Regions from separate parts of the Clostridium pacaense genome, predicted to be linked through region 1. Evidence: a T-box and tRNA genes for the amino acid it is inferred to sense, from the RefSeq annotation. Region 1 holds a T-box; the other regions hold tRNA genes.
What was found. The T-box of region 1 lies ahead of leuS (leucine--tRNA ligase). A T-box ahead of a tRNA ligase gene usually reads a tRNA of that ligase, here a tRNA-Leu.
Positions count from the first base shown of each region.

Region 1 (8,274 bases):
AGGGGTCATGGCTACCATGGCCACAATACCGAAGGCGTCTTTTAAAATGTCACCGCCCAGCGCCTCGCATGCCCCCATGGCAAAGGGCAAAAGGAATGTGGCCGTCATGGGGCCGGAGGCAACACCGCCTGAGTCGAAGGCAATGGAGGTGAAGACCGGAGGGACAATGAAGGACAGTCCCAGGGCAATCGCGTAACCTGGAAGGAGCAGGCTTAAAAGGGGAAGGCCGGTAAGTACCCTGAACAGTGAAAATCCCAGGGACAGGGCCATGCCCACGGAAAGACCTTTCATCATGGCTGCCTCTGATATGGTGCCTCCGGTCATGTCAGCCACCTGCTTGTTAAGCACCTGGACGGCTGGCTCGGCTTTTACAATGAAGTAGCCGATCAGCATTGCCACGGGAACAAGGATCCACCGGTAAGGAAGGGAGGCCAGCTGCTTACCAAGATAGCTTCCCGCGGGCATGAAGCCTACGTTGACGCCTGTGAGGAACAGGGTCAGGCCGATGTAGGAGTACAGCATGCCCACCAGGATTTTCACCACCTGCCTGCGGCGCATTTTCAAAAAGAAAATCTGAAACAGGATATAGAATGCAAGAATGGGGAAAAGGGCCGTAAATACCTCCAGGGCATACTCCGGCAGTTCGTGCTGGAATGCCAGCCACAGGTCCTGGGAGTTACTGATGGAGGGAATGGACATGGGTTCATATGTACCGGAAGAGGATTGGTACACAAGTCCAAGTATCATCACGGAGAGGATAGGGCCGATGGAACACAGGGCCACCAGCCCGAAGCTGTCACTGTCCTGGTTTTTGCCTTGGCCAATGGAAGAAAGCCCCATTCCAAGGGCCATGATGAAGGGGACCGTGATGGGACCGGTGGTAACGCCGCCGGAATCAAATGCCACTGCGAGGAAGTCACCTGGAATGTAAAAAGCCATGATAAACAGGATGATGTAGCAGACCATAAGGATATGGGAAAGGCTCCAGCCGAAGAGGGAGCGAAGGAACGCAAGGGCCAGGAAAAACCCGACGCCTGCAGCTACTGCCAGTATAAGAACCATGTCAGGTACGGCGGGTGTCTGTCCTGCAAGGACCTGAAGGTCCGGTTCCGCTACCGTCACCACTGCGCCGATGATGATACATGCCGTGATGATGATTGGAAGGCGCTTTGCCCGTGCCAGCTGCGCCCCTACCTTTTCACCGATGGGCATCATGGCCATATCCACACCAAGGGTGAAAAATCCCATACCTATGATCAGGAAGGCCGCGCCAGCCAGGAACAGCATCAGCGGATCCAGCGGAATAGGTGCAATCGTAATCCCAAGAATCAATACGATACAGGTAACGGGCAGCACAGATGATAAGGATTCTGTGATTTTTTCTTTTAACTTCTGATTCAATAAGTTACCTCCTGTCGTCCGTTATTTTGTCCGATATGCCTGGTACAACTTATGTATCAAGGGCATACGTCAATTAAAGCTTAACATAGGGACAAACGGAAATGCAATAGGAGGCAGTGTTAGAGTTATGTTAAGATTTCCTCTGCAATACGGACATCTCAAAAATACAAAACTAAGAATGATGATGACGGCAAAAAGCATATATTACATCTTACCGTCCGCCTTCCATGGACAGAAGATGGTTTGAACTCAACGGAGCGTTTATTGTAAATGAGTTTTTTAGTTTTATAATTATGGACAAGGAGAGAGAAAAATGGATAATGTGAAAATTGGAAAATTAATTTACCAGCTAAGAAAAGAAAACCGTATGACACAGTTACAATTAGCCAATCAGATGAACATAAGTGATAAGGCGGTCAGTAAGTGGGAAAGGGGACTAGGCTGTCCGGAATTATCACTGCTGCCCGAATTATCAAAAATCCTTAATGTTGATTTGGAAAAACTGCTATCCGGCGAATTGGACGCTAACGAGATACTGGGAGGTAACATGAAGAAAATGCACTTTTATATGTGTCCTAATTGCGGAAATATGGTTACTGCAATGACGGAAACCGACATATCCTGCTGCGGTAAAAAAATGAAAGCATTACAGCCGCAGAAAGCCGATGGGAATGAGAAGTTAAATGTAGAAAGAATTGAAAATGATTTTTATATCACGGCTGACCATGCAATGGAACGTGAACATTATATCGTATTTGTGGCACTGCTGACAGGGGACAGTATCCTGATTAAGAGACAATACCCTGAATGGGGACTGCAGGTGCGTATTCCTGTTTCTGGTCATGGGAGATTACTTTGGTACTGTAACCAACATGGATTATTTTATATGGAACTATAAGCATGGGTATAAGGACGGACAGGTTGGTTATTATGAAACATTGACCCCGCTTTATGCTTCTTTCCAAGCCGTATTATTTTCCGTCTGTTGAAGCAGGAAAATTGATAAATTTCTTCATTCCCTGTAAGACAAGGATTGAACCAGATACGGTGAAGTAGTATAATATACCCATTCCCTTTATGGATATATGATATCTGGAAGGGATGGAACCGGAAAATAGATACAGGGAGAACGGGTACATGACATTATATGAAAGAACAGGCGTGCCGGCAGCCTATATTGACAGGGACGGGGAACACATCTATCTGTTTGACGGCAGTCCCGCGGCCTACATACACGGGGACGCAGTGTATGGGTTTGACGGAACCCAGTATGGCTGGTTTGAAAAGGGATGGGTCAGGGATTTGGACGGACTTTGCGTTTTTTTTACGGAGGAAGCCCGGATTGGAGGCCCGGCCCAGCCGTCCAGATATGAGACTCCGGCCAAATGGGCCAGGGCAGCCAGGCCAATCCGGCGTTCCAGGGAAGCCAGGCATGCCAAGACAGCCTATAAGGCGGCATGGTCCGGGATGACGTCCAGGCAGTTTTTTCACCGGTAATGGTTGACACTGTTTCGGAAATATGCTAAATTAAGAATCAGTGTAAATACGCTGATAGGGAGTAGTAGGTAACTGGATGGATACAGAGAGCCGGCGGATGGTGCGAGCGGGTGACAAAAGGTTATTGAACTGGCCCTGGAGTAGCTTGCCCCAACATAAGACTGCCGGACACACGGGGGTCAGGGTCAGTAGGGCAGGCCGGAGACCTTACCGTTATAAGAGGAATAAGTGCATGCATGAGCATGAACCAGAGTGGTACCGCGTGAGGATTTAAGCCCCACGTCTCTAGCAGTAGAGGCGCAGGGCTTTTTTATTTCATAGGAACCTTGAATAACCAATGGAGGAATGAAATCATGGCAACACAGTACAATCACAGCGCCATAGAGAAAAAGTGGCGGGAGAACTGGGAAGAGAAGCCCATCAATGTCAATGATGGCAAAAAAGAAAAGTATTATTGTCTGGATATGTTCCCATATCCTTCAGGCAGCGGCCTGCATGTGGGCCACTGGAGGGGGTATGTCATCTCCGATGTATGGAGCAGATACCAGCTGTTAAAGGGCAAATATGTCATCCATCCAATGGGATGGGATGCCTTCGGCCTGCCTGCTGAGAACTATGCAATCAAGATGGGCGTCCATCCTGCCAAGTCCACGGAGGCCAACATTTCCAATATAAAGAAGCAGATCAAGCAGATTGCAGCCATCTATGACTGGGACATGGAAGTGAATACCACGGATCCGGAATTCTACAAATGGACCCAGTGGATTTTCGTCCAGATGTTCAAAAAGGGCCTGGCATATGAGAAGGAGTTCCCCATTAACTGGTGTCCTTCCTGTAAGACAGGACTGGCCAATGAGGAAGTGGTAAACGGCTGCTGCGAGCGCTGCGGCACCACTGTGACCAAGAAGAACCTGCGCCAGTGGATGTTGAAGATCACAGCCTATGCCGAGCGCCTGTTAAATGACCTGGATAAGCTGGACTGGCCTGAGAAGGTTAAGAAAATGCAGACAGACTGGATTGGCAAGTCCTATGGCGCTGAGGTGGATTTCCCGGTTGATGGACGCGATGAGAAAATCACCGTGTACACCACTAGGCCTGACACCCTTTACGGCGCCACCTTCATGGTGCTTGCGCCTGAGCATGAGCTGGCTAAGAGCCTGGCCACGGACGATACAAGGGAAGAGGTTGAGAAGTATATCTTTGATTCCTCCATGCGTTCCAATGTTGACCGTATGCAGGCAAAGGAAAAGACAGGCGTATTCACGGGCAGTTACGCCATCAACCCGTTAAACGGGCAGAAGACGCCTATCTGGCTGTCTGACTATGTGCTGGCTGATTACGGCACGGGCGCCATCATGTGCGTGCCTGCCCATGATGACAGGGACTTTGAGTTTGCTAAGAAGTTCGGCCTTCCCATTGTACAGGTCATTGCAAAGGACGGCGTTGAGATTGAGGACATGACCGAGGCCTATACTGAGGCAAGCGGTATCATGATTAATTCCGGGGACTGGAACGGCATGGAATCTTCCGTGCTTAAGAAGGAAGCGCCCCACATGATTGAGGAGAAGGGCTTTGGCCATAAGATGGTCAATTACAAGCTCCGTGACTGGGTATTCTCCCGCCAGAGATATTGGGGAGAGCCGATACCGATCATCCATTGCCCCAAGTGCGGCTGTGTCCCGGTCCCGGAGGAAGAGCTTCCCTTAAGGCTTCCTGATGTGGAGAGTTACCAGCCCACCGGAACCGGTGAGTCACCTCTGGCCGGAATTGACGAGTGGGTCAATACCACATGTCCTGCCTGCGGCGCTCCCGCGAAGCGCGAGACTAACACCATGCCCCAGTGGGCGGGTTCCTCCTGGTATTTCCTGCGCTACGTGGACAGCCACAACAGCGAGGAACTGGTTTCCAGGGAAAAGGCGGACAAGTATCTTCCGGTTGATATGTATATCGGCGGCGTAGAGCATGCGGTGCTCCACCTTTTATATTCACGTTTCTATACAAAGTTCCTGTGCGACATCGGGGCAATTGATTTTGATGAGCCTTTCAAGAAACTGTTCAACCAGGGCATGATTACCGGTAAGAACGGTATCAAGATGAGTAAGTCCAAGGGTAATGTGGTATCCCCGGACGATCTGGTAAGGGATTACGGATGCGATTCACTCCGCCTCTACGAGCTGTTCGTGGGACCGCCGGAACTGGATGCGGAGTGGGATGACCGCGGCATTGAAGGCGTTTCCAGGTTCCTTAACCGTTTCTGGAACCTTGTGATGGATAACAAGGACAAGGACATCCAGGCATCTAAGGAAATGATCAAGCTGCGCCACAAACTGGTATACGATATCGAGTACCGCTTTAACCAGTTCAGCCTGAATACGGTTATTTCCGGTTTCATGGAATATAACAATAAGCTGATTGACCTGGCTAAGAAAGAGGGCGGCATTGATAAAGAGACCTTAAGGACCTTCGTTACCCTCCTGGCACCATTCGCACCCCATATCGGCGAGGAACTGTGGCAGCAGCTGGGCGGCACGGACAGCGTGTTCCATTCCCAGTGGCCGGAGTGCGATGAGGAAGCCATGAAGGATGATGAGATTGAAGTGGCTGTGCAGGTAAACGGAAAGACACGTGCCATCATCAATGTGGCTGCCGACATTTCCAAGGAAGATGCCCTGGCAGCGGGCAGGGAAGCTGTCAGGGATAAGATGTCCGGCAGCATTGTAAAAGAGATTTACGTTCCCGGCAAGATTATCAACATTGTTTGTAAATAAGCTCCATATCAGGGGAAAAGCGCATCAGTCCTGCAGGCTGTGCGCTTTTTCTGATAATTGTAAGAAAAAAGAAATACCCATACGGGCGGGTGCGGGTTATAATGATGGAAGTAAAATAAGGCAGAGGTGACTACATATGAGACAACATGGATGGATGGCAGCGACGGCCCTGGCGGCAGGTATCATGGCGGCCCTGGCAGTGACCGGATGGGCGGCACAGCCGGGCCTGGGTACGGCGAAGGCAGGTCTGCGCGGTACGGCGGGATACCGCCTGCAGGCAGAAGAGAAGGGACCGGGTGTATCCGGCATGGGCGCTGCCCTTGAACCAGGGATTACACCAGGGCCTGCGGTGGTGGACGGCGTGATACAGCCCCACAACCTGACAGGGGCCGAGGGCGCGGACCAGCTGATCGTGGTGGTCGGGACAGGCGGCTGCAACGCGGATACCTACTATTATAAAAAGGGGGATGATACCTGGAACCTGGTGTGGAAGGAAGCTTCCATCGTGGGAAGGGGAGGAATTACCTCTGAAAAAGCGGAAGGGGATGGCAGGACTCCTGCGGGCACCTATGGATTCACCATGGCATTTGGCCTGAAGGATGATCCGGGCAGTGTCCTGCCATATCATAAGATTGTGAAAGGGGATTACTGGGTGGATGATTCCGCCAGCGCTTATTACAATAAGCTGGTCAATACGTCCACAACCCCCAGGACATGGAATTCAGCGGAGAACCTGGCGGCGGCATCGCCGTATTATGACTATGCCCTTGCCCTGGATTATAACCAGGACTGTGTGCCTGGGAAGGGATCGGCTATTTTCCTCCACTGCTTTACTGCGTCAGCGGACAATGGATCCGCAGGCTGTATCCGTCTGCCGGAGGCCAGGGCAAAGGAACTGGTGCAGTCGGCAACCGGGCAGACAAGGATCGTGATTGCAGGAAATCTGGAAAGTCTCAGATAGTTTTGGTCCGGGGATAGTTTTGGTCCGGAGATAGTTTTGGTCTGGGGATGGTTTTAGTCCGGAACATGCTTTGGAAGGCAGGGGGCGCTGTGTCAGCGCGGCCCTGCCAGTTTTTTTGACATCATTTTCAGCATATCCAGTTTTTTCTTTTCCGCAGGCGGCATGCTGGAGCTTAAGATAGTGACCAGGAGGGCGGTCTCCTTATCATTGAACTGGATTCCTTTTTGTCTGGCTTCCATATTGATGGACATGAATGCCTCCATCAGGTTGTTTTTGTTTGTGTGTTCAATGCGCTCGGCAAATTCTGTCAGCAGATCCAGCTTTTCTTTGCTCATGGCCTTTAGTCTGGGATCCTGTTTCCAGTTAGTATCCATAAATATGTATCCTTTCTGAATGAATAAGTTGTCAGGACATGGCCTGCATGGCGGTCATTATCATTTCCATGGTTTCGAAACGGGACTGCTGTTCCGGGGTAAGGAACCTGCGAAGCTGTTCCATGGGGGTCTGGCCTTCCATCAGTGTCTGGGCCATGTCAATCATATCCTGCTCCATGGGGTTGCCGTAGGGACGGACAGCCTGCAGCAGGTCCCGGACAGAACCGGTCCGCTCGGAACTTTCCAGGGAACATATGCCCATGGAAGCCACTTCTTCTGTCTCAAAAAGTTCCACGGTCTTTCTCAGCTCCTGTGCTTTGACAAAGAGGGATATGGTCTTCTGCGCAGACACCCCCAGGTACGGGAGGGCGGCTTTTATCATCTGCAGGTGGTGGTCCCCTATGAGATAATCCAGATCAGTAAGTTTATAGTCATCAGATGGGTTCATATCTTTCCACCGGCCTTTTTCTTTCTTTGCTTTAAGCTTATGCAGATGATTGGCAAACAATTCCATATATTTAAGCATGAATGCGCCAAAGCCTGGACACTGCATATATTATTAATATGGAAGGAGAGTGAAATCCATGTATAACCGTTTAGTAATTGAAGGGAATGCAGTGTATGAAATAGATGATGAGTGTGTCAGGAGAAGGCAGGGAAGGAAGGGGTATGGTGGGAAAAACCGTGGAAGCGCCGCGTCAGGCAGCCCATCCCCAGGCACGGACCCTGTTAAATGAATAAAAAACAGGGAGTGGCAAAACCACTCCCCGTTTTTAAATCTTTGGTGAAGGATTCTCAGAGACAGGCATTAGCAGCAGAAGCCGCCACCGCCGCCACAGCAGCACAGAAGCAGGATGATCCAGATAAAGTCACATCCGCTTCCGCCTCCGCATCCGCATCCACAACCGCCGCCGCAGTTATTGTGGTCGAAGCATCCGCCGCCTCCGCCACAGCAGCACAGAATCAGGATAAGCCAGATGATATTGCACCCGCTGCCTCCTGTTCCACATCCACATCCACAGTCACAACCGCAGTTTGTTGCTGCTACATCACTCATGTTAGTTCCTCCATATAAAGTTTAATTACACTTTATCATATGACCCCCTGCTTGCTCATGTTTCCTGGTTTTGAAAATATTTTTATAAAATTTTAAATGGTACATCCTGTCAATCTATAGTATAATCATGGAAGCATTGAAGAAATGAGGCGTTGAAGGAAATGGACAAGAGCAGATTATATTACCAGACTCCCTATGTGAAATCTTTCATGTGTA
Region 1 covers NZ_JAJFEB020000017.1:29,667-37,940, forward strand. The annotation lists gene LK536_RS51355 (DUF1538 domain-containing protein) at 1-1,401, opposite strand, end outside; gene LK536_RS51360 (helix-turn-helix domain-containing protein) at 1,715-2,299, shown strand; gene LK536_RS51365 (4-fold beta flower protein) at 2,539-2,898, shown strand; T-box leader at 2,941-3,188, shown strand; gene leuS (leucine--tRNA ligase) at 3,252-5,666, shown strand; gene LK536_RS51375 (L,D-transpeptidase family protein) at 5,803-6,627, shown strand; gene LK536_RS51380 (hypothetical protein) at 6,720-7,001, opposite strand; gene LK536_RS51385 (hypothetical protein) at 7,033-7,527, opposite strand; gene LK536_RS51390 (hypothetical protein) at 7,810-8,058, opposite strand; gene LK536_RS51395 (alanyl-tRNA editing protein) at 8,220-8,274, shown strand, end outside.

Region 2 (8,274 bases), on a different contig from region 1:
CTACAGGGAAGGCAGCAATGCACAGGAGAATTTCAAGGCGGCCATGACCGTTGAGAAGGCTGACAAGGGCACCTACACCATGAACGGCGCACAGGTCAGCTGCCAGGGATACGATGTGACGATCAGCAAGGATTCCATGATTGAATTCCTGCGCACCTCTTCTGATTTCTTCCTTCAGGATGAGACCTTGAAGGCGGATTACCTGAAACAGCTGGAAGCCACGGTCAGGATGAGCGAGCTGATGGGCAGCGCCATGACCGGCATGGGTTCCATGTCTGCCGAGCAGATGCAGGAACAGGCCTACGATGAAGTAAAAGACGCTGTGGATGAGATGATTACATATCTGGACAAGTCCCTGACCGATATCCAGATGACGGTTTATGTGGATAAGGACGGTAACCTTGCGGCGTTAGAGGGAAGCACCAACCTGTACGTGGATGATTCGCTTGCGGAAGAAGAGGGCTATGTTGCAGTGACATTTAACCTTACGCTGGAAGGCGGCGCATACCTGACACAGAACGTAAAGGGCAATATAACACTGGAAGACGCAGACGACACGGTTAAGGTGGACCTGTCAAAGCAGGGAACCTATGACGGAAAGATGCTGACCTGCGACCTGTCGGTGGATGTGACTGCACCGGATGCATCTGTTTATAACTTCATGTACACAGGCACCTATGATTCCAATGACGGCAGCTACCATGCCGCTGTGGAACTTGGAGGCGAGGGTTCCCAGCTCTTTAAGATGTCTGCAACCGGTATTGTGGACCAGATGGAAAAGGGCAAGGCTTACCATATGGATATCGATGCCCTGGAGATTGCCGCCATGGATAATTCCATGAACATGGTACTCAGCGGCGAGCTTTACAGCCGTCCGTTAAGCGCTGAGGTAACACCTCTTGATGGCGAGCCGATGGACATACTGTCAGCAACCGAAGAGGACTGGAACAATGTCCTTATGGAAATGGTATTCGGCATCATCGGACTTTCAGGACAGCTTGAAGTTCCCATGGGCTGATGCCAAAAACGGTAAAACAGGAATAAAACAGGGCCTTTGGTTCATTTCCGTCCGGAGATGGGCCGGGGCCGGATCATAACAAAAAGGAATGGGGAAATATGTCTGCACGTCTGGTTTATCTCAAGCTGGAGTTAAAACGAGCATGTAAAAAGCTTCCCCACATCATTGCAGGGGCAATCGTGCTGTTACTATTAGCGGTTACGGTTGCCTTTTTGGCAAGCAGGATGTTGTATGGGGAGCAGGCAGCAGGGAGGATTACCGTGGGGGTAGTGCTTCCTGAGGGTGATGCCGTGGCACAGAAGGCGGTGGCCATGGTCAGCTCCCTGGAAAGCGTAAAAAGTATCTGTGATTTTGAATATATGGACAAGGAAGAGGGCATCCGGAAACTGAAGGAAGGGAAGCTTTACGCGGTGATGGAAGTGCCTGAAGGATTTGTGCAGGATATCATGAACGGGACCAACACGCCTGTGCGGATTGTACTGCCTGGGGGCGCGGGTCTGGAGGGCAGGATATTCAAGGAACTGACGGACGCAGGGGCCAAGACCCTGGGGGCCAGCCAGGCGGGAATCTACGCCGGGGATGAACTCTGCGTCCTGGAAGGCATGACGGACTCCATCCCTGTCCTGGAGGCGGACCTGAACCGGATTTTCATGGGATATAGCCTTCCCAGGATGGATTATTTCAGGAATATGAAGGTGACTGCCACGGGGGATGTGGATACCCTGCATTTTTATGGTATCAGCGCGGCGGTGCTGTTCCTGCTTCTGTGTGCCATTCCCGTATCGGCGTACCTGTCACCGGCCCGTCCCGTGATGAAACAGAAGCTTAAGATACTTGGAATCGGGAACGTGACGGTCCTGGGGGTCAGGATACTGGGCCTGGGACTGCTTCTGGCAGCGGTTGCACTTCCGGCGGCGGCAGCGGCCGGCGGCGCGGGATTCATTCCATGGGGGGTGAAGACCGTGCTGCCTGTGACCGCCGTATGCCTGTCGGCTGCTTCCATGATCGTGTTCCTGTATCAGGCTGCGGGAAGCCTGATGGGAGGCGTCATGCTGCTGTTTTTGACCGTGACGGCCATGCATTTCATGGCAGGCGGATTCCTTCCGCTGGTGTTCCTTCCGGCATCCATCCGGGCGGCAGCGCCGTTCCTGCCGTCCTATATATTCATGGAGGGCATGAAGATGGCGGTGACGTCTGTCATGGACCCTGTCATATTTGTCAGGCTGGCGGCTGTCATGGCGGTATGCTTCCTGCTCAGCCTGTGGGTGGAGGTGGGAAGACGATGAAAAAGGTCATGATCTGGTTCCTCCTGTCCTGCAAGCGGTATGTGCGAAAGCCATCCTTCCTGGTCATCCTCCTTCTGCTTCCCCTTGGAATCCTGGCGGCAGACAGGAGCCAGGGCCATAAGGAGCAGGAGATTAAGATTGCTGTCAGCGTCCAGGGAGGCGATGGGAATGAACTGGGCCGGCGGCTGGCAGAAAGCCTTGTGAACCGCAGGCGGGGCGTAGATGCGGGTATGTTCCGTTTTTACGCATGCAGGGATGAGGAACAGGTAAAGGATGAGGTGGCTTCCAGACGGGCGGAATGCGGCTATGTGATAACGGAGGGACTCCGGGAAAAACTGGATTCCGGCAAATACAGACGCAGCATCCTTGTTTATTCCGCTCCCTCCACCGTGGCGGCATCCCTATCCACGGAAACCGTGTTTGCGGCGCTGATGGAGATTTACGACCGGGATTTACTGACAGCCTATGTGGCGGAGGAAAGCCTGTTTGATTCCCTGGGAGCGCCGGGAAGCAGGGACAGGGAACAATCTGCCCTGGAGGCCGGCGCACTGTATGACAAATGGCTTGACAATGGAAGCACCTTCCGGTTTGAATACAGCTTTCAGGGTCAGGAAGGGGCCGCAGACCTGCCCGGTACGCAGACTCAGGAGACTGTGTTCCCGGTAAGGGGCATGGTTGCTGTTTACGTGTTCGTGACAGGCCTTTACGGGGCCGTGGTGCTGTGCGGGGATGAGGAGAGAGGGCTGTTCCTGCCCCTTTCCTATGGTTACAGGACGCCCTGCCGCCTTGCATCCATGGCGGCTCCCGTGGCCATGGCAGCCGTGTCCGGCCTGCTGGCTTTGTGGGCCAGCAGAAGCCTTGTTGGCCCTGTAAAGGAAATCGTGGCAATGGCGGTCTACTGTATGGCTGTGACGGCTGTTTCCTGGCTTTTAAAGGTTATCTGCCGCAGGCCCCAGGTCCTGTGCTGTATCATTCCTTTTTTTGTCATCGGAAGCCTTCTGTTCTGCCCGGTGTTCATTGACGCGGGACGGTATCTGGATGTCCTTGACCAGGTTGGGAAAATATTCCCGCCCTGGTATTACCTCAGGTGGTTCGGATGATAAACATTGTATTCTGATGTAAAGGCTGGTATAATAAGGGTTACGGTAACTATAAAGGAGATGATTCTGTCCGGCGCACTTGATGCTGCACAATCAGTAGCATAAGTGGAACGTGGAAACCAAGATGATCAGAACTGCATAAGGGACAAGGCCTGTATCCACAGGTTCTGTTGTCGTGCCAGCATGATTATCAGGAATTCCGCGTTAATACGATTTAACATTAACTGTGGGATTCTTCCACAGTTTTTTTAATCCCCATAGTTACCGTAAGCTGCCGTAATCCAAATTGAAAGGACAGGATATCATGAAGAATTTATTGAAAATGTTAAAAGAAAAACCAGCTTTATATGAGGCCTCGCCTGTGAATATGTGGGATGACCCACATATATCAAAGCAGATGCTGGCCGCGCATCTGGATGAAGGATTCGATTCCGCAACAAGGAAGATGGATTTTGTAAGGGAATCCGCAGGGTGGATTGCATCCCTGCTTCCGCCTGAACGTTACAGGAGGCTTCTGGACCTGGGCTGCGGTCCGGGTATTTATGCTGAACTGTTCTGCCATAAGGGGTATGAGGTGACCGGCGTGGACATATCGAGGCGCTCCATCGGGTTCGCCCGTGAGTCGGCCGGACAGAAGGGTCTGGCAATCCAATATTGCCGGAAGGACTATACGGCGTCCGGCCTTGGGGGCTGTTATGACCTGATTACCCTGATATACTGTGATTTTGGCGTGCTGGCCCGGGATACGCGGATGACGCTGCTGGCCCGCATTTACGATTCCCTGGCCCCGGAAGGCGCATTGCTGTTCGATGTGTTCAAACCGGTAAGATACAGCGGGATGGAAGAAACCAGGGACTGGAAGGTGGAGGAAAATGGTTTCTGGCATGAGAAACAATACCTGCTGCTCCATTCGTTCTGGCGGTATGATGAGGACAACACATTCCTGAACCAGTATGTGGTTGGGATGGAAGATGGAACCGCCTATTATAATATCTGGGAGCATACCTTTACATTTGAAGAGCTGGAACGGGATCTGAGGAAGGCCGGATTTGGCCGGATACAGTTCTACGGCAATGTTGCCGGTAAAAAATGTGAAGATGCAGATGATACGATCTGTGTCCTGGCTATGAAGTGACAGTAAACAAAAAACCCGGATTCCATAATTGAAATCCGGGTTTTTCCTGCAAGTGCAGAAGAAGGGAGTCGAACCCTCAAGGTATTACTACCACACGGACCTGAACCGTGCGCGTCTGCCAATTCCGCCACTTCTGCGTCTGATGCCAGGCTGTTGTCTCAGGCAACGAAAGTTATTATAAGATAGGTTGGCCTTTTTGTCAACACTATTTTCAAAAAAATTTCCTGTGATTACCAAATTTATTGCGCATAAAACATACATAAAAAAAATTAGAAAAAATTTCAAAAAATAGTTGCCAATTTAAAAACTCTGTGATATACTATCATTCGTGTTGCGGGAGTGCTGGAATTGGCAGACAGGCTAGACTAAGGATCTAGTGGTTGTATGATCGTGTGGGTTCAAGTCCCATCTCCCGCACTATTTGTAAGAGGAATCTTTGCTGGATTGCAAAGGTTCCTTTTTTTCTGCGCATGTGGTTCCGGACACACCTTGGGACAGGCCCGGGATTTTACAAAATACAGGTGTAATTTGGGATGGGATATGCTAAAATGAAAACATGTGGATAAGAACATATGACCTGAGAGTGACAGATCAGACGATGTGTATATAAAACCGGCGGCAGTGTGGGAATCGCTCATGTCCGGTTCCGGTAGAAGGAGGCATTATGGATTTAAATACAATACTTACACTTCAGGAGGCTGGGGTGGATACAGAGGGCGCAGTGAGGCGGTTCAGCGGCAATTCAGGGCTTTATGAGCGGTTCCTTAATAAGTTTTTATCCGACCCAACCTTTGGGATGGTGTCGGATGCATTTGCGGCAGGGGATGAGCAGAAGGCCCTGACAGCCACCCATACCTTTAAGGGGCTGACGGCCAACCTGGGGCTTACAAAGCTTTATGATATTTCATCTGAGATGGTGAACCTGATAAGGGGCGGTGATTATGGGGCGGCGGCCGGGACTTTTCCTGACCTGAAAACCGCATATGATGAAATCTGCGGGATTCTGGAAAAAGGCTTTCTTTAAAAATACTCCATGGAACGGAAGTGCGGATTCACGGGGATCCGTAGAGAGGAAGAATTGACATGCGTCAGCGAGATACGATTCTGATAGTAGATGATATGGAGGTTAACCGGGTCATACTGAGCGGTTTGTTCCAGGAAGAATATCATCTGTTGGAAGCTGAGAACGGAGAACAGGCCCTTCTGCTTCTGAAGCAGTATCACAGCAATATAGCAATCATGCTGCTGGATGTGGTCATGCCTGTTATGGATGGATATCAGGTCATGAAGGAGATGGGGGGCAGCGGACTTCTGGGTGAGGTGCCGGTGGTGGTCATTACAGCAGATAACTCCCTGGAAGGGGAACTGCGCTCCTTTGACCTGGGCGCCTCGGACATCATTGTAAAGCCCTTTGAGCCACATGTGGTGAAGCGGCGTGTACATAATATCATTGAGCTTTACCTGCATAAGCATAACCTGGAGGACATGGTGGACCAGCAGGCCCATAAGCTGAAGGAATCCAATGACGTGCTGGTGGACGCCCTGTCCTCTGTCATTGAGTACAGGAGCCTGGAATCGGGCCAGCACATAAAGCGGATCCGCCTTCTTACCAAGGTCCTTCTTCAGGAACTGGCCAAAAACTGTCCGGAATATGGACTGGACCAGCATAAGATTGAGGTGATTGCATCTGCCTCAGCCCTCCATGACATTGGCAAGATTGCCATTGAGGACCGCATCCTCAACAAGCCCGGGCGCCTGACCCCGGAAGAGTTCAATGTGATGAAGACCCATACCACCAAGGGATGCCAGATACTGGAAAGCCTGGGGAGGATGAGTGACAAGGAATATCTGCAGTATGCCTATAATATCTGCCGCTATCACCATGAACGGTGGGATGGAAAGGGATATCCGGAAGGACTCTGCGGGGATTCAATCCCGGTCTGCGCCCAGGCCGTGTCGGTGGTGGATGCATTTGACGCCCTGACTTCGGACCGGGTATATAAGAAGGCAATCCCTTACCAGCAGGCCGCCAATATGATCCTCAATGGGGAATGCGGCACATACTCCCCCAGGCTGATGGAATGCTTTAAGCCGATGCTGCCGGTGCTGTCCGCCCTGTGCCAGAAGTATGCCGACGGCAATGTGCCCTTTGGGGACCCGCTTAACATGCAGGACCAGGAGCAGGCTGCGGTTGAGAACGGCATCAGCGCGCTTCAGTTGGAGCAGCTGAAATACCTGGCCATGCTGCGTTATGAGAATACGATGGTGGCCGAGGTGGATTTTTCTTCGGGAAGCTATCACTTGGTATATGCGCCCAATCTCCGGATTAAGCGTGCCTTTCAGGGAGAGCGCCTGGAGGATGCGGCAGAACGGTATATTTCCGAGATGGTCAAACCGGAAGACCGGGAGTACATGCAGATTGCATGGAAGGAGGAAATGCCCGGGTTCTTTGCGCAGGGACTGTTAAAGCAGTCCTGGAAGCACCGTGTCAGGGAAGGGCTGGGCTGGTGCTGGTATGAGCTGACCATCCTCAGGATTGATACGGAGCATCCGCGCCAGAGAAAGGCCCTGCTTTTGTGGAAGGCCCTGGAGGAGGATTCGGCTGGGGAAGGGAAACAGGCTGTTCCTGAGGATAAAGATGACAGCCGGATCCTCCATCAGATATTAAAGGGGATTTCCCGTTACCGCAACGACCAGTGGTTTACCATCCTTGATATTGACGATGGATTCATGGGATATGGAAGGGATGCCATCCGCAGTAAGTTTAATGACCGCTATCTGGAAATCATCCATCCGGAGGACAGGGGACGTGTTAAGAAGGAACTGCTGGACCAGCTGAACAGGGGAAGTGAGTTTGAGCTGGAGCACAGGGTGATTGACGCGGATGGATGCATCAACTGGGTGCTGACCAAGGGCTGCCTGATGACGGACCGGTCGGGCCAGGAGTATCTTTACAGCGTGGTCATTGATATCAACCAGACAAAACATGCCCAGGAGGAACTGCGCCTTGGCCTGGAGCGGTATAAAATCGTCATGGAACAGACCAACGATATCTTTTTTGAGTGGGATGTGGAAACAGATACGGTTGCCTATTCCTCTAACTGGAAGACAAAGTTCGGATACGATCCCATCTCAACCAGGGCATCGGAGCGTATACCCAAGATATCCCATCTCCATCCGGAGGATATGGCCCCCTTTGGGGCATTCATTAAGGAAATGCGCTCCGGCAGACGTTACGGGGAGCTGGAGTTCAAGGTATCGGATTCCAGGGGCCGCTACCAGTGGTGCAAGCTCAGGGCAACCATGCAGTTTGATGACCAGGGAAGGCCGTGCAAGGCAATCGGGATCGTGATAGATATCAATGACGAGAAAATGGCGGCCCAGGAACTGAAGGCCAGGGCTGAACGGGATACCCTTACCAAGCTGTACAATAAGGCCTCTGCCCGCCAGAGGATTGAATACATGCTGGTGAACCGGGAAGAGGGGGAAGGGCTTGCCCTGTTCATCATTGACATTGATAACTTTAAGCTGGTCAATGATATGTACGGCCATATGTTCGGCGATGCCGTGCTTACCAAGATTGCGGCCCAGCTCTCCCGTCTGTTCAGAAGCAGCGATATTGTATCGCGTATCGGCGGGGATGAGTTCATGGCCCTGCTCCAGGGCGTGCTGAACGGGGACCAGGTGCGGGTGGTTGCGGACCGTATCCTGGAATGCTTTGACCGGGTCCTGGAG
Region 2 covers NZ_JAJFEB020000020.1:19,145-27,418, reverse strand. The annotation lists gene LK536_RS52795 (zinc ribbon domain-containing protein) at 1-1,018, shown strand, start outside; gene LK536_RS52790 (ABC transporter permease) at 1,117-2,304, shown strand; gene LK536_RS52785 (hypothetical protein) at 2,301-3,404, shown strand; gene LK536_RS52780 (class I SAM-dependent methyltransferase) at 3,709-4,539, shown strand; tRNA gene LK536_RS52775 (tRNA-Leu) at 4,593-4,676, opposite strand; tRNA gene LK536_RS52770 (tRNA-Leu) at 4,873-4,956, shown strand; gene LK536_RS52765 (Hpt domain-containing protein) at 5,204-5,563, shown strand; gene LK536_RS52760 (sensor domain-containing diguanylate cyclase/phosphohydrolase) at 5,623-8,274, shown strand, end outside.
Region 2: it has a tRNA-Leu gene. The T-box ahead of leuS (leucine--tRNA ligase) is inferred to sense a tRNA for this amino acid. The anticodon was not compared.

Region 3 (8,274 bases), on a different contig from region 1:
GATCCTGCTTTTCCCGGAACCTACCCCGCCTGTGATGCCTAAAATGAATTTATCCTTAACGTTCCCACATTCTTCCAATTCTGATTGCTCCTTTTACATCCCCGGACATGCCTTTTTACTTTGCATCAAACCAGGATCTGCCCACCTCGGCCTCCACCTCCAGTGAAACCTTGAGTTCAGCCGCATGTTTCATCTTATCCACCAGGATTTCCTTTACCGTCCCAATCTCGTCCTCAGCTGTCTCAATGAGCAGTTCATCGTGGATCTGGAGCACGATCCTGGACTTTAAGTTCCTGGCCCGCAGTTCACGGTCCACTGCAATCATGGCAATCTTCATGATATCCGCCGCAGAGCCTTGGATGGGCGAGTTCATGGCCACCCGCTCGCCGAACTGGCGCTGCATGAAGTTGGCGGACTTAAGCTCGGGAATCGGCCTTCTCCTGCCGTAAAGGGTGGTCACATATCCCTGTTCCTTGCCCTGGCTTACAAGGCCGTCCAGGAATATCTTTACCCCCGGATAAGTCTCAAAGTATTTATTGATATACTCCACTGCCTCTTTTCTGGAAATGCTCAGGTCCTCACTAAGCCCGAATGCGCTGATTCCATAAACAATACCGAAGTTCACGGCCTTGGCATTGCGCCGCTGGAGGGGCGTGACCTCCCCAAGGGGCACATGGAATACTTCAGAGGCAGTGATGGCATGGATGTCCTGGGCGGAACGGTACGCCTCAATCAGGCGTTCATCCCCTGACATATGGGCCAGGATACGCAGTTCTATCTGGGAATAGTCCGCATCCACAAACACACAGCCCTCTTTTGGCACGAAAACCTTTCGGATTTCCCGTCCCAGTTCCATGCGCACAGGGATATTCTGAAGGTTAGGCTCCGTGCTGCTGATCCTTCCAGTGGCAGTGATGGTCTGGTTGAACTTACCGTGGATCCTGCCGTCCTCACCGATATAGGCGGCCAGGCCCTCCGCATAGGTGGAGTTCAGCTTTGTCAACTGGCGGTAATCCAGTATCTTCTGGACCACCGGATAATCAGGCGCCAGCTTATCAAGCACATCCGCTGCCGTGGAATAGCCGGTCTTTGTCTTCTTGCCCCCAGGCATCTTCATGTCCTCAAAGAGGATTTCCCCCAGCTGTTTCGGGGAGTTGATATTGAATTCCTTTCCCGTGTCGCGGTAAATCTCCTGCTCCAGGTCCACGATGCGCACCTTCAGGCGGTTGCCGTACTCTTCAAGCTCGGCCCGTTCCACCTTGACGCCTTCCTGTTCCATGTGGTAAAGACTGTAGATTAGTGGCATTTCAATCTCTTTGTATAAACCGTACATGCCGGTATCCTTGAGCTGCCGCGTCAGGGGCGCCGCTGCCTTCCATACCGTATAAGCCATATAGCAGGCGCAGGTCACTGCCCTGGCATCTTCATTCCAAAGGGCGTCCCCCAGATCCGCCTTGGCCAGCAGATCTGCCCTGGACGGCACGGTCAGGCCCAGGTAATCCCTTGCCAGGTCATCATACCCATAGGTGTCCTTAAGGGGATTTAAGAGGTATCCGGCCACCCCGCCGTCATATACCGGAGCGGTATCCCCTGTTTCCAGATAAGGCAGCATTTCCTTAAGGTTCAGCACCCATACCTCATGGCTGGAGCCAGGCTTTAAGGCGCACAGGGCTTTCACCTGCCGGATCAGGAACTCCCCGGACAGCTTCTCTCCGGCCGCCATACAATAGATATCCTCTTCCCCCAGGCACAGGGCCAGTCCGGTAACCGGATTCAGGCCGGATTTTGCCTTCTTGCCTGCCTTTACCTCCCCGTTTTCATCAAAACTGAAGGACAACTGTTCTGCCGCCTCCGGCTTTGCCGCCTTGGCGCCTGCCTGGGTTCCTATGATAAGCTGAAGTCCTGTCACGCCACTGGCAGCCGCCCTGGCAAACACGTCCGCAGCAGACGTTTCATCCCGGATAAGGGTAAAATGGTCTTCCAGGCTGGAAGCGGACGCATCCCCCATGGCGGAGGCGTCAAAGCGGGAAAGGATGGACTTGAATTCCAGACGCTTCATGTACTGGTACGCTTCCGGCGTATAAAGATTGTCAATCCTGGTATCCTCATAGTTAAATTCCACCGGACAGTCCGTGCATATGGTGGCCAGTTCCTTGCTCATACGGGCCATGTCGTAATGCTCCTCAAGGGCTTTCCTGGCCCTGGGAGGCTTAATCTCATCCAGGTGGGCATAGGCGTTCTCAATGCTTTTGTAGGCAGCAATCAGGCTGGTGGCCGTCTTTTCACCAATGGAGGGAACGCCCGGTATATTGTCCGAGGAATCCCCCATCAGGGCCTTTACGTCAATGAATTCCGTGGGTGTCACCTGGTATTCCCGTTCCACGTCCGCAGGATAATAATCCTTGACCTCGGTCCCTCCCCTGCTGGTTTTGGGGATGCGGATCTTAATGTGTTCATCCGACAGCTGGAGCAGGTCCCGGTCACCGGAGACCACCGATACGTCGATGCCCTGTGACTGGCTTTTCCTGGCAACCGTGCCCAGTATATCGTCCGCCTCATATCCTGCAAGGGTCAGGATCGGCACGCCCATGGCTGTCAGGACCTCCTTCATCAGGTCCACCTGCTGGTGGAGTTCCTCCGGCATGGGTTTCCTGGTGCCCTTATAGGCATCGTACATCTTATGCCGGAAGGTGGGTTCCTTAAGGTCAAAGGCAACCGCCAGATGGTCTGCCTTTTCCTCCTCCAGGATTTTAAACATGATATTTAAAAAACCGTACACCGCGTTGGTATGAAGGCCCTCCGAATTGGTCAGGTCCGGTACCCCGTAAAATGCCCGGTTAAGAATACTGTGTCCGTCGATTAAAACTAATTTATCCATCCTTTGATAGTCCTTTCTCTATAATCCCAAAAAGCCGCTTTGCCCCCACATCCTGAACTGGAGCACCAATATCATGAGAAGCGCCCAGAAACACAGGGTATTCACTGCATATCTGGCTGTCTTAAGGAGCATAAGTGTATGGATACGCTGCCTGGACAGCTCCAGCGCGGTCTCCAGGGCGCCCTTGATATTATAGGTCCCGGTCCCTTCATCCAGCTGCCGTATGCCCACGTCCACCGTGAAATAAATCTCCAGCTCTTCCCGGCATTCCCCGCACCCTTCAATGTGCTTCAGGAATTCCTCCAACTCTTCATCCGTAATGCTGCCGTTGATATAAGGCATTACCAGACGTTCCGCTTCCCTGCAGGTCACAGCCGCACCTCCTGTCTGTCCCAATCATCAAATCTTCTTACATCATACAATAAATCATTTGCTTTTTCAACAAAACATATGCACCGTCGGACGCCTATAAAAGAAAAAGTCCCAAAAGTGACGCAAACACGTCAATTCTGAGACTTCTCCCTGCCAAGGGTGTAGTGCCGGCAGTGGGACTTGAACCCACACGATGTCGCCATCAACGGATTTTGAGTCCGCCTCGTCTGCCATTCCGACATGCCGGCTTATCTTAGCAACGTTGATTATTTTATCACAGGATAGGGACTTTGGCAAGTATTTTTTGCATATAATGTATAACAGATAAACGATCTTCTGGAGCCTATATGCAGACCATATCCCCTGACACCTTAAGCAACATCCTGTATTATAAAGATATCCCTGTTTTCAGATATACCATCCGCTACCCTGTCTTTACCTCTGACTGCAGCCAGACAGCTGCTGCATTTATCAACGGATATTATGCGGACCTTGCCGCAGGGAAGGAGGATTATTGCCGTACCGTACTCTATCCCCAGGCCGTGGAAGCCGCCCGCTATATCCCGGACAATCATCCGGCCTTTGAGATGTACGGGTTCACGTCAGACTATACGGTGACATTTAACTCCGGCTGTATTACCAGCTTATACAGGGATGAATCCACCTATATGGGCGGGGCACACGGTTCAGTCATGCGTTATTCCGATACATGGGATTTTACATCCGGAAAGCGGCTGCAGCTGGAAGATTTCCATCCCGGGAACTTCTTCTTAGTGCCGGACGGAATCATTATCTATTACCAGCAGTACGATATTGCCCCCTATGCGGCGGGTATCCCTGAATTCCTCATTCCATTCAGCCAGCACGGTCCCCGGATATGAAGCATCCGGCTGCCGGAAACAGTCAGTAACAATAACAGTGGTATCTGGTCCTTATATATACCCCGCTGCCCTGCCTGCCTCCTGACTGCCATACCACATTGCCGGGCAGGACGCTTCCATGCTCCAGTAAATACCGGGCATTAGCCCAGTTCTGCGGCGTTGGTTCCCTGTAATAGTTCCCATCCCAGGTACATGCATACTGCCCGCGCTGGAACACCACTGCGCTTACCGAATCAGGAAATGACGGGTGGCTGACCCGGTTAAGGACAACAGAACCCACGTAAAGCTGCTCATCATCCGGGTAGGACTGTGCCTCACCACAGATTACATGGGCTAAAATATATAAATCATCCTGTGTGTAGGAGGATAATCTGGCGCCTGCAGGCGCCTGGGCCTGGGCTGCCTCCATGATGTTCCTGCTCATGGAAAATGTTCCTGCGCCCAGCTGCCAAAAGGAAGCATCCCCGGCGCTGCCTTCATCCATCCTCCCTGTCTTCAGCACATCCACCACACGGTGGATATCCTCTGTTACTGCCATGGCCTGTACTGACAGCGCTGTTCCATCTTCTGTCCGGCCGTCCATATATTCCTCTGCATATACTGCACAGGGAACCGCCAAAGAAAGGATAAAGGCTGCCATACCGGATATCAATATTTTTTTCATGTAAACTCCTTATATTTTGTATACAGATTTCCATTTTCTGCTTTTCTTTATATTTTATCCCAAAATACAGAAGTCTAAACATGACCATATATGGATAGGAATGACCGTATATGGCAGAACCTGTATGGATAAAAAAAGAGACAAAGCCATGAACGGTTTTGTCTCTCTTGCCATATCCTGCCATTATATGATGATATGGTTCCGGTTCTATTTTAATCCAAGTATCTGGTCTGCATCCGGTTTGATCTTATTCCAGGCAGCAGTCAGTGCTTCCCTTAATCTGTCCTCGCCTGCAAATTCCATCTGCTTTTTCAGAATATACATTTCCCGCTCTTTTGGCGGCATCTGATAATATTCATCGTCATCGCAATATGTATCACTGAGAAAATTATACTTGTTCACCATAAGCTTCTTATACGCTATCTCCGCAATGCTCCACCGCTTTGTATGTTCACCGCTGAGCACATCAAAGTCCACAAAAATAATGATATCCAAATTGTTATTACGGTATTTTAAGGCTTCTATTCTCATAATCCCTCCGCTTTATTCCTCTGTGCGACTCTTTCATTATAGCAAAGTTACATCCATAAAACCATAGGATTTTATTTCTCTAAAGAAAAGTGGTGAAATTTTTGTAGATTTGTGATAGAATAAGAACATACATTCGGCGGGAGGGGTAATAATGGAACTACAGCCAATCTGGTTCATCATTCCACTTATATTATTAGGCGGGATTGTCTATTCGGTTGTACGCGGCTACATAAAGGGCTGCGTCCTGGCCGTTATTTCCATACTCACATCGCTGTGTAACCTTCTTTATTATATAGCTGGTTTCTTCCTGCACAGGCCCATGGATTACCTGCCTTATCTGGCTGTCATTCCATTTTTAGGCTTTTCTTTTATTGTCTGGCTGTTGATTGGCGGTATCTGTGCATTCAGACAGTGGCCGCGGCGGCCGTCTGTGTCCATATGCCTGATTGTCAATATATTCCTGATCCTTACCTGGAACCTACTGGTTTATACGTCCTATTTCCTGTGATGCCTGTCCCATATGCCTGCATACAGAAGACCTGCGGCAATGACAGCAATTACAATGATTCCCTTCAGTCCTTCCATGGTATCTCCCTCTCTTGATATTGCATGCGGATTTTCTCAATATTATACCACATTCATACCGCACAGTCACTTACATATTGATGTATCAGCATTGCCTTTCTTTCCCCCAGTATATTAACCAGCTCCGTCAATGTCAGCAGGCCCTCAACGTATATCCATGCAAGCCTGGCTGCCTCTCCCCCTACTTCTGCCACTAATTCCAATTGTGTCATGTTTCCCCCTCTTTCAACATGTTTTCCCCAGCCAATATAAATGCCGGCCTAATATTATATTCAATGACACAAAGAAAGATTCCATGAAAGTAAACGGAAAATGGTAAAATTAAAATGACCAGTCGGGGAACTGGTCATTTTAGGAGAAGGTATTTCGTTTCTTATGGGGTGTAGCAAAAACTATATAATGTATTGGGGGGGTTACGTCTATTATAATAGCACAGGCTTTAAAAAAAGTGTGCACAAACTTTAGGATGGATGAAAAATAATTTTATGCACTTTGCAGGTATGGATGATGTATTAAACGCCTGTGGAACTACCCGCGGTTCACTATCCCCTCATAGAACGGAAATACCAGCTGATTCGGAGACAGGCCTGATACCTGCCCATCCCCTGTTTCTATGATTGTCCATGAACCGTCTTCCAGTTCTGCAAAGTCCACTGTATAGAAATGGCTGTTCAACCCGGTGAACTGACGGACCAGGGACATGGGCACCCTGGGCCGAGAAGCATCCTGGTTGGAGTTGGCTGTTACAGACAGCACATTCCCATCCAGGATAAATGCCCTGTATTCATTGGTCCTGCCCTGTACCTTTGCAAGATCCACATATTCCTTTATCACAATCCCGCCGTCAAAAAGACTTCCTCTCAGGTTTTTAAAACGCTCCAGATATCCATCCAGCTGCTGGTCCGTATAGCTGGCATCAAAATACGCGGGAAAGTCAGACCCTTTCACTGACTTGACATAATCCTTTATCAGAAAACGTCCATACTGCTTCCTTATCTCCTGCCAGTCTACCGGTTCATCCTGCCTGAAAACAGTCATCCTCGGCGTACTCCCCTTTATATATGGGTAAACATTGGGAAATTCATGACAGAGCCTGTACTCTTCCGGTGAATTAACCAGCCTGACATCCTGTTCCAGCAGGGTGTCATAAAGGTAACCGTACTGATCTGGTTTAAGCATCCAGCCCCGGTAAATACAGGGGCCAGGCTTAAGGTCCACAGGATAAAACTTAAGCCGGCCGGTTACCGCAAATTCATCATAATTATAAAAAACAGCCATTAAATCAGGGAAGCGGACTGCTTCCCTATATTCATATTCATAATCCGGATCCGGCTTCCTTATATTAAAATAATCAGACGGATATAAAATAAGTGTCCTCATCGCTTTTCCTCACACATGACCTGGGGCCTGTTTAAAAATTCATTCCCTGGTATCCTAATCTTACCACGTCAGGTCAGGACATACAATATGGCACTTAAAAATGAAAGGAATATCCGCACGGACACTCTATCTCTCCCTTATTGTAAATCTCCCCCTTCATCCTTCTGATATGCGCCCGGCTGCCGCACACCGGACACACGAAATCAGCTTCGCCGAATCCGTCCGTGGGCTGCAGCGCCACCAGCGAGGCACGGATAAAATGATATAAATTGTCAAAGCTGATGTCCCCGCCCGCCCCGGGGCATCCGGCAGTCCCTCCCGTGTAGTTTCCCATCTGTCTTCCTCCATGATAATCAGTTTTCTGCCATGATACTATATATTATGCAAAAAGCGGCTCCAGGCGCAGCCTATTGGGAAAATCAAAGAGCGGGACAGGCCTGTCCTCCTCCTCCTCAGCGCCCATGGCCTTGTACCAGATATCCAGCGCCCTCTGAACCGTTATCTCCATATCATGATAGTAATAAAGACTTGCACCTGTATGGGTCACCACGTCCTCGATGAGCAGTCTAGCATCCTGATTTTCAAACATGACTTCATTGAGATTGTTCTTTGTGATTTTCATCGGGTACCTCCTTACTCCATTCCTTATCCACAGCTTCTCTCAAATTGACATATATTTAAATGACATATGCTCCTGTCATCACATCCCTGAAACGCCCACGAAGAACATATGTTCTTTATACATACATAATATCACGAACACATGTTCGAGTCAAGCCTTATCTGCTATTATTACATGATTTTCCATATCCTCTCTTGCTTTTATAGTTGCCATATAATATAATGTGGAAGATATTCTAATTTATAATTTCCACTTATGCAGGAGCATGGAAGGGTTACGGATCATGTTAACAGGCTATTTTAAGAAAATAGGAATGCGCCGTTTTGCGGTCATGACAATAGGCAATGTTTTTCTCGGAATG
Region 3 covers NZ_JAJFEB020000001.1:26,617-34,890, reverse strand. The annotation lists gene coaE (dephospho-CoA kinase) at 1-78, opposite strand, end outside; gene polA (DNA polymerase I) at 116-2,878, opposite strand; gene LK536_RS29815 (zf-HC2 domain-containing protein) at 2,897-3,274, opposite strand; tRNA gene LK536_RS29810 (tRNA-Leu) at 3,416-3,498, opposite strand; gene LK536_RS29805 (DUF3298 and DUF4163 domain-containing protein) at 3,598-4,131, shown strand; gene LK536_RS29800 (cell wall hydrolase) at 4,154-4,795, opposite strand; gene LK536_RS29795 (hypothetical protein) at 5,003-5,326, opposite strand; gene LK536_RS29790 (hypothetical protein) at 5,478-5,834, shown strand; gene LK536_RS29785 (hypothetical protein) at 5,965-6,123, opposite strand; gene LK536_RS29780 (ATP-grasp domain-containing protein) at 6,440-7,291, opposite strand; gene LK536_RS29775 (Lar family restriction alleviation protein) at 7,386-7,625, opposite strand; gene LK536_RS29770 (hypothetical protein) at 7,671-7,913, opposite strand; gene LK536_RS29765 (YczE/YyaS/YitT family protein) at 8,197-8,274, shown strand, end outside.
Region 3: it has a tRNA-Leu gene. The T-box ahead of leuS (leucine--tRNA ligase) is inferred to sense a tRNA for this amino acid. The anticodon was not compared.